DNA from 4 places in the Pseudescherichia vulneris genome. Region 3 is predicted to be linked to each of the others. Evidence: predicted binding sites of a transcription regulator. Region 3 holds the regulator's gene; each other region holds the start of a gene.
What was found. Region 3 encodes sigma-54, which starts transcription at its own class of promoters, with help from an activator protein. Its sites were predicted from a motif close to GTTGGCACANNTTTCGCTNT; they were not measured.
Positions count from the first base shown of each region.

Region 1: glnK (P-II family nitrogen regulator) is a predicted target of sigma-54. The motif match lies at 1,286-1,305, and genes of this name have one in related genera.
Region 2: hypA (hydrogenase maturation nickel metallochaperone HypA) is a predicted target of sigma-54. The motif match lies at 1,253-1,272, and genes of this name have one in related genera.
Region 4: glnA (glutamate--ammonia ligase) is a predicted target of sigma-54. The motif match lies at 790-809, and genes of this name have one in related genera.

Region 1 covers NZ_LR607338.1:1,946,824-1,949,026, reverse strand. The annotation lists gene amtB (ammonium transporter AmtB) at 1-863, opposite strand, end outside; gene glnK (P-II family nitrogen regulator) at 895-1,233, opposite strand; gene FN633_RS08310 (SmdB family multidrug efflux ABC transporter permease/ATP-binding protein) at 1,488-2,203, opposite strand, start outside.
Region 2 covers NZ_LR607338.1:3,853,687-3,855,889, forward strand. The annotation lists gene FN633_RS15990 (4Fe-4S dicluster domain-containing protein) at 1-564, opposite strand, end outside; gene hycA (formate hydrogenlyase regulator HycA) at 645-1,112, opposite strand; gene hypA (hydrogenase maturation nickel metallochaperone HypA) at 1,301-1,651, shown strand; gene hypB (hydrogenase nickel incorporation protein HypB) at 1,655-2,203, shown strand, end outside.
Region 3 covers NZ_LR607338.1:2,743,129-2,745,331, forward strand. The annotation lists gene ptsN (PTS IIA-like nitrogen regulatory protein PtsN) at 1-153, opposite strand, end outside; gene hpf (ribosome hibernation promoting factor) at 236-523, opposite strand; gene rpoN (RNA polymerase factor sigma-54) at 546-1,979, opposite strand; gene lptB (LPS export ABC transporter ATP-binding protein) at 2,027-2,203, opposite strand, start outside.
Region 4 covers NZ_LR607338.1:558,360-560,562, reverse strand. The annotation lists gene typA (ribosome-dependent GTPase TypA) at 1-518, opposite strand, end outside; gene glnA (glutamate--ammonia ligase) at 891-2,203, shown strand, end outside.

The sequences.
Region 1 (2,203 bases), 800 kb from region 3:
ATCGCACCGGAGCATGCGCCCAGCAGCGACGGCTTACCGCGGGTTGCCCACTCGCCGAAGACCCAGGCAAGGATAGCGGCTGCGGTAGCTACCACGGTGTTGACGAATGCCAGAGCAGCGATTTCGTTGGCGGCACTGGCAGAGCCAGCGTTAAAGCCGAACCAGCCAACGTAAAGGATCGCCGTACCGATAAAGACCATCGGCAGGTTGTGCGGTTTGAACGCCTCTTTGCCGAAGCCGACGCGTTTACCAATCAGGTATGCACCCACCAGGCCCGCAATTGCAGCGTTGATGTGAACCACCGTGCCGCCAGCGAAGTCCAGCGCGCCGTGAGAAGCCAGCAGGCCGCCACCCCAGACCATGTGTGCAATCGGCACGTAGGAGAGGGTCATCCACACCACCACGAAGATCAGCACCGCAGAGAAGCGGATACGCTCGGCCAGCGCGCCGACGATCAGGCCAACGGTGATACAGGCGAATGATCCCTGGAACGCAACGTGAATATACTGGTAGAAGCTGCCCATCACGGCGGTCAGCTCGATGTTTTTCAGCATTGCCCAGTTGAAGTCGCCGAAGAAGCTGTTGCCGGTGCCGAACGCCAGCGAGTAGCCATAGACCACCCACAGCACGCACACCAGCGCAAAGGTTACGGTGACCTGGGTCAGCATCGACAGCACGTTTTTGCCGCGGATCAGGCCGCCGTAGAACAGCGCGATGCCGGGAATGGTCATAAACAGCACCAGCGCGGTGCAGATCATCATAAAGGCGTTATCGGCCTTGTCGGCCACGGCCGGAGCCGCCATTGCCAGACCCGGTAACGCTGCCAGTGCGGCCATCGCCGTTTTTAAGGTTAATTTTTTCATTTTTCCCATCCCAATCACTGTGTGTGTGACGTTACAGTGCCGCTTCGTCGGCTTCGCCGGTACGAATGCGGATAACGCGTTGCAGTTCGGCAACGAAAATTTTGCCGTCGCCAATTTTTCCGGTGTAGGCCGCTTTGCTAATGACATCAATCACTTCATCAAGCTGATCGTCAGCAATGGCTACGTCAATCTTTACCTTCGGCAGGAAGTTAACGCTGTATTCAGCCCCGCGGTACAGTTCAGCATGGCCCTTCTGACGACCAAAGCCTTTCACTTCGGTAACGGTCAGCCCCTGAATACCAATAGACGACAGCGCTTCACGGACGTCCTCAAGTTTAAATGGCTTAATGACCACGGTAACCAGCTTCATAAATCCCCCTCAGTCGAAAATCGGTAATGGCCGCAGCTAACACGAAGAAAGTATTGCAAGCGGTGTGCCAGAATTAGAAAAAGGGAAAAATTCAGCGGCTTAAGGCGTGCGGGAAGGAGCAACGGTTACGCAGAAAAGAGTGACAGAGATTCAGATTGTTCCTGGGAAAGAAAAACGCACCATGGTAGTGCATGGTGCGTGCGGTTTTTGCACCAACAGGCGATCCTGTTAGTAGCCTGCCTGATTATGGTGCATCAGGCGATAAGCGACTCTTCTTGCGCACTGGCGGCAAGCTCTTCGCCCGCCAGCTGCAGCTGATACATCTGCCAGTAGCGCCCTTCGGCGGCCAGCAACGCGTGATGATTGCCACGCTCTACCGCCTGCCCGCGATGCAGAACCAGAATAGTATCCGCTTCCACAATAGTAGAGAGGCGGTGGGCTATCACCACCAGCGTCGTATGCTGACGTACCGCCGCCAGCGCCTGCTGAATCGCCTGCTCGGTGCCGGAATCAATGTTCGCCGTTGCCTCGTCAAGGATCAGGATCTGCGGCGTGGCAACCAGCACGCGGGCCAGCGCCAGCAGCTGCTTCTGTCCTACCGACAGGTTATTTCCCTGCTCCCCCAGGCTAGTGTGGATGCCATCAGGCATGCCGCGCACCAGCTCTGCCAGCTGAACGGTCTCCAGCGCCTGCCACACCTGCGCTTCACTGATATCGCGCCCGAGGGTGACGTTAGCAAAGAAGGAGTCCGCCAGCACCACCGGATCCTGCTGGACCATGGCTACGCCCTGGCGCAGCACGTCGTGGCTGAGGGTTGAGAGCGGCCGACCGTCAAGGCGGATCTCTCCTTTCGTCAGCGGATAGTAGCCCATCAGCAGGCTCGCGAGGGTGCTCTTGCCGCTGCCGGTGTGGCCCACCAGCGCAATAAAGCTGCGCGGCGGCACGGAGAGGTTGATGTCCTGCAATACGA
Region 2 (2,203 bases), 1.1 Mb from region 3:
ATAGTCGCCGTTGAGGGTCAGCTCGCGCTTGCGTTTGCTGGCCCGGGCGATATCCAGCGAATTCACCATCCGCAGTGCGCCGGTTGGGCAGGTGCGGATGCAGGCCGGGCCGCCCTCATCGAAGTCACAGAGATCGCACTTCACCGCTACGGCGCGTATGCCAGGCACCCAGTCGAGCAGGGAGCTGACGCGAGCAGGGGCAGGCGGCGCGGGAGGCGCTTTCGGTGAGTTGGCGTTAGCCGGAATATGCAGCGGACGGCTGCCGCTCATCTCAATCGCGCCGAAAGGACAGGCGATTGCGCACAGCTTGCAGCTCACGCACAGGCTCTCATTGAGCTGTACCGCGCCGTCCACGCGATTGATAGCGTTGACCGGGCAGACCCCGGCGCAGGGCGCATCCTCACAGTGGTGACAAAGCTGCGGGGCAGACTCTTTCGCGCTGCGCATCACGCTCAGGCGGGGCATCGATTGCAGCCCGTGCTGGCGGTGCGTCTCTGAGCAGGCGGCTTCACAGGTGTGGCAGCCGATACAGAGCGTGGCGTCAGCAATAACAAAACGATTCACCGGACACTCCTCAGGTGGTCATTTTTGACGAAATCGTGCCGACGGCCTGTCATTTCGACACTCCTCGACACGGCAGGCATTCAGGCCACCGAGGCCTGGGCGGATTGATTGACGAGCTGGCGGAGATCTACCGGCGTGTCCTGCTGAATGGCTGAATACAGGCCGTTGTAAACTGGACCGATCTTCTCTAAGTAGTGCTCCAACACCTGGGCGCGGTCGCGATTGTTGATCCGGCCATCGATGCGGCCATCCTGCGCCAGCTGGGCCTCGGCAATCAGTAGCTGCTCGCCGCCGTTTTTGCTCTCCACCAGATAGTGGATGGTGTGGCTGTTAAAGCCGTCCGCCAGGGCGACGGTAATAAGGAAGTGTTCGAACAGCACAAAGCAGAGATCCCGCTCCGGCGCGCAGTACATGCCGTGATGCAGGTGGGCTTTGGAGAGCGTAATGCCCTGCACCAGCGAGTTGCAGTAAGCCTGCCACTCCTCTTGCAGGCGATGGTGCCGTTCGGCAATGAAGTCAGCTTTTTCGCTAATTTCCCAAATGGTCATTTCAGATTACCCGGTTAGTTGTGACCAGCCCATATAGCACTTTCCATGCCATTTTTTAACTATTTGATTTTTAATGAAATTAATTGAATGGCAGTGTCATTTCGTCAGCGTCGACATCGTCAGTAACGTCGTTTTCGTTGGCTGGCACCGTTATTGCATTATTGGCGCTGTGAATAACGGGAGGCCCTATGCACGAAATAACCCTATGCCAGCGGGCGCTGGAGCTTATTGAGCAGCAGGCGGCGGCGCACGGCGCACGGCGGGTGACCGGCGTATGGCTGAAGATAGGCGCGTTCTCCTGTGTAGAGAGCAGCGCCCTCACCTTCTGCTTTGAACTGGTATGTCGGGGCACGCTGGCGGAAGGCTGCACGCTGCATATCGACGAGCAGCAGGCGGAGTGCTGGTGCGAAAACTGCCAGCAGTATGTGACCCTGCTGAGCCAGCGGGTGCGGCGCTGTCCCCAGTGCCAGAGCAACATGTTGCAGATCGTGGCCGACGACGGCCTGCAGATCCAGCGACTCGAAATTGAACAGGAGTAGACTATGTGTAGTACCTGCGGCTGCGGCGAAGGCAATCTCTATATAGAGGGCGATGAGCACCGCCCCCACTCGCCATTTCGCAGCGCCCCCTTCGCCCCTGCCCAGCGCAGCGGCCAGGCTATTACCGGGGTGAAAACGTCATCCTTTACCCCCGCCCGGACGCCGGAAGGCGATCTCCACTACGGCCACGGCGTTGCCGGAACCCATGCACCGGGCATGAGCCAGCGGCGGATGCTGGAGATCGAGATCGACGTCTTAGCCAAAAACAATCACCTTGCGGCCCGCAACCGCGCCCGCTTTGCCGCGAAGCAGCAGCTGGTGCTTAATCTGGTCTCCAGCCCCGGCGCGGGTAAAACCACCCTGCTGAGCGAAACGCTGCTGCGCCTGAAAGGTAACGTTCCCTGTGCGGTGATCGAGGGCGATCAGCAGACTGTCAACGACGCAGCACGCATTCGCGCCACCGGCACCCCGGCCATTCAGGTCAATACCGGCAAAGGCTGCCATCTGGACGCGCAGATGATCGCCGACGCCGCCCCGCGCCTGCCGCTGGCC
Region 3 (2,203 bases):
AAAGACCACCTGCGGCGGCAGGCTAAGCTGCTTGGCAGCCAGCTCGCTGATAATCTCCAGCGCACGCTTTTTACTCTGGCAGTGCACGCCGCTGCGGGTACATTCCTGGTTAAGGACATTGCTCAATTGAAGAGCGGAATCGTTGTTCATCATAAATTCACCTAAGCGTTACTCGTGCAGACAACCTGCTGCGTGACCACAGCAGGTTGCTAACTGCCGTCGAACGCCCGGACAATTAGTGTTGTTTCAGTTTATCTTTATGTTTGTTTAACTGTCGCGCCAGTTTATCAATTAAACCGTCGATAGCCGCATACATGTCTTGCCCTTCCGCACTGGCGTGGAGGTCGCCACCGTTTACGTGCAGTGTGGCGTCCGCGACGTGCGTCACTTTCTCCACTTTTAACACAATGTAGACCTGATTGATCCGCTCGAAGTACTGCTCCAGCTTAGCAAATTTTGTACCGACAAAATCGCGCAGTGCTTCAGTAATTTCGACATTGTGCCCTGTAATGTTGAGCTGCATAGTGTCTTCCTTATCGGTTGGGTCAGACCAGCTGCTTGCGCTGGTTAGACGGCGGGATGGATAAAGACTCTCGATACTTCGCAACGGTGCGGCGAGCCACCATGATACCCTGGTCGGACAGCAGGGTGGTCAACTTACTGTCACTCAGTGGTTTCGCAGGATTTTCTGCGGCTATCAGCTTCTTCACCAGCGCGCGGATGGCCGTTGACGAGGCTTCGCCACCGCCTTCGGTATTTACGTGGCTAGAGAAGAAGTATTTAAGCTCAAAAATACCTCTCGGGCTGTGGAGGTACTTCTGGGTTGTCACGCGTGAAATGGTAGATTCGTGCATCTCGACGGCCTGGGCGATATCCGCCAGCACCATCGGTTTCATAAACTCTTCGCCTTTATCGAAAAAGGCCTGCTGCTGTTCTACGATGCAGCGACTGACGCGTAGCAGGGTATCGTTGCGGCTCTCCAGGCTCTTAATCAGCCATTTGGCTTCCTGAAGATTGCTGCGGATAAACTGGCTGTCGGCATCGTTACGCGTGCCGCTGCACATGGCGGCGTAGTGCTGGTTAATCTGCAAACGTGGAATGCTGTCAGCGTTCAGCTCGACCATCCAGCGGCCATTGTGCTTGCGCACCAGCACGTCGGGGATCACATACTCCGGCTCGCCGGTCTGGATCGACTGGCCAGGGCGTGGATCCAGCGATTGGATCAAGTTCACCGCCTCTTTCAGCACCTCTTCCTTCAGGCGGGTAACGCGCATCAGGGTGCGGAAATCGTGGTTCCCCAGCAGATCGAGGTGATCGCTGATGATCAGTTTGGCTTCGGCCCGCCACGGCGTATCGCTGGCGAACTGGGAGAGCTGGATCAGCAGGCAGTCGCGCAGATCTCTTGCCGCCACGCCCACCGGATCGAAACGCTGGACGCGTTTCAGCACCGCTTCGACCTCGTCCAGCCCCACGTTGCTGTCACCCATGCTGTCGAGGATATCCTCCAGAGAGACGGTCAGGTAGCCGGTCTCATCCACGGCGTCGACAATGGAGGTGGCAATAGCGCGATCGGTATCAGAGAAGGGGGTCAGCTCCACCTGCCACATCAGGTAGTCCTGTAGTGACTGGGTGGTCTCGCCCTGGTAGACGGGAAGCTCGTCGTCCTGATAGTCCACGCCGTTGCCCGACGGCGTACCGGCGGTGTAGATCTCATCCCAACTGGCATCCAGCGGCAGCTCCTCGGGCATATCTTTCTGCTCAAGGGCGTCGGCGGAGTCTAACGTTTCGGTATCCTGGGTCTGCTGGGCATCTATCTCATCGTGAAGATCGGTTTGCTCCAGCAGCGGGTTGCTATCCAGCGCCTGCTGAAGTTCTTGCTGAAGTTCCAGCGTCGAGAGCTGCAACAGACGAATAGCCTGTTGCAGTTGGGGCGTCATGGCGAGCTGTTGGCTTAGCCGCAGTTGCAAACCTTGCTTCATGTTCAGAGCACTTCTCTCCCGCTAAAACATTACCGTCATTAACCCTATCAGAGTCTGAAGTCTTCCCCAAGATATACGCGTTTAACCTGTTCGTCTTCAAGGATTTGCTGCGGCGTACCGTGGGCAATCAGATGCCCCTGGCTGACGATGTAGGCGCGTTCACACACGGCCAGCGTCTCGCGCACGTTGTGATCGGTGATCAGCACGCCGAGTCCGCTGTCGCG
Region 4 (2,203 bases), 2.2 Mb from region 3:
CCCGCGATACCCATCAGTGCAGATGCATAGATGATCGGGAAGTCCAGCTGCTCGTCGGTGGCGTCGAGGTTGACGAACAGATCGAAGACCTGATCCACAACCCAGTCAGGACGCGCGCCCGGACGGTCAACCTTGTTGATAACGACAATTGGCTTCAGGCCGTGCGCAAACGCTTTTTTAGTTACAAAGCGGGTCTGCGGCATTGGGCCGTCCATAGCATCGACCACCAGCAGTACGGAGTCTACCATGGACATGACACGTTCAACTTCACCACCGAAGTCGGCGTGACCCGGGGTATCAACGATGTTGATACGGTAGTCATTCCATTTAATAGCGGTGTTTTTCGCGAGGATGGTAATCCCACGCTCTTTCTCCAAATCGTTGGAGTCCATCACGCGTTCGGTAGTCTCAGCACGCTCGCTGAAGGTACCAGACTGCTGCAGCAGCTTGTCAACCAGGGTCGTTTTACCATGGTCAACGTGCGCAATGATGGCGATGTTACGCAAATTTTCGATCACAACTTTGCCTCAGGCATTAGAAATAGCGCGTTATTGTACACGTATTAATCGCAGTACAGAACAGGATCACAAAGAACCTTTACAAACAATATAGAAAGTAGGGCTTTGTGATCGGTTTCACGAAGCGGTAGAGAGCTGTCTTAATGTAAATTGCACCAATACAGTGCACTACGATCGCGCAGATGCACTATATTGATGCAAGATAACCATTATGGTGCAGCCCTTTTGCACTATGACGTGCATGATAGCGCCTTTTGGGGGTGTTTTAAAAGTTGGCACAGATTTCGCTTTATCTTAGGCAAGGCGATTGTGCCACTTATAAAGTGTAGAACCTCGTTACCACGACGACCAAAAATTCCGGGAGAGTTAAGTATGTCCGCTGAACACGTTTTGACGATGCTGAACGAACATGAAGTGAAGTTTATCGATCTGCGCTTCACTGATACCAAAGGTAAAGAGCAGCATGTCACTATCCCAGCCCATCAGGTTAACGCTGACTTCTTTGAAGAAGGCAAAATGTTTGATGGTTCTTCGATTGGTGGCTGGAAAGGCATCAACGAATCCGACATGGTGCTGATGCCGGACGCCTCTACCGCGGTTATTGATCCGTTCTTCGAAGAGTCTACCCTGATTATCCGTTGCGATATCCTTGAGCCAGGCACACTGCAGGGCTACGATCGCGACCCACGCTCCATCGCTAAACGCGCTGAAGAGTACCTGCGCTCCACCGGCATCGCAGACACCGTTCTGTTCGGGCCTGAGCCAGAGTTCTTCCTGTTTGACGACGTTCGCTTTGGTGCCAACATTTCCGGTTCCCACGTGGCTATCGACGATATCGAAGGCGCATGGAACACCTCCACCAAATACGAAGGTGGTAACAAAGGTCACCGTCCGGCTGTGAAAGGCGGTTACTTCCCGGTTCCGCCGGTTGACTCCTCTCAGGACATCCGTTCCACCATGTGTCTGGTGATGGAAGAGATGGGTCTGGTGGTTGAAGCGCACCACCACGAAGTGGCGACTGCAGGTCAGAACGAAGTGGCGACCCGCTTCAACACCATGACCAAAAAAGCGGACGAAATTCAGATCTACAAATATGTCGTGCACAACGTTGCGCATCGCTTCGGCAAAACCGCGACCTTTATGCCAAAACCGATGTTCGGCGATAACGGCTCCGGTATGCACTGCCACATGTCCCTGTCCAAGAACGGCACCAACCTGTTCTCTGGCGACAAATATGCTGGCCTGTCTGAAGAAGCCCTGTTCTACATCGGCGGCGTAATCAAACACGCTAAAGCGATCAACGCCCTGGCGAACCCGACCACTAACTCCTACAAGCGTTTGGTCCCGGGTTACGAAGCACCGGTTATGCTGGCCTACTCTGCCCGTAACCGCTCTGCCTCTATCCGTATCCCGGTAGTCACCTCGCCGAAAGCGCGCCGTATCGAAGTGCGCTTCCCGGACCCGGCGGCTAACCCGTACCTGTGCTTCGCTGCCCTGCTGATGGCCGGTCTTGACGGTATCAAGAACAAGATCCACCCAGGCGAAGCCATGGACAAAAACCTGTACGACCTGCCGCCGGAAGAGGCGAAAGAAGTTCCGCAGGTTGCTGGCTCCCTGGAAGAGGCCCTGCAGGCGCTTGATGCAGACCGCGAGTTCCTGACCGCAGGCGGCGTGTTCACTAACGA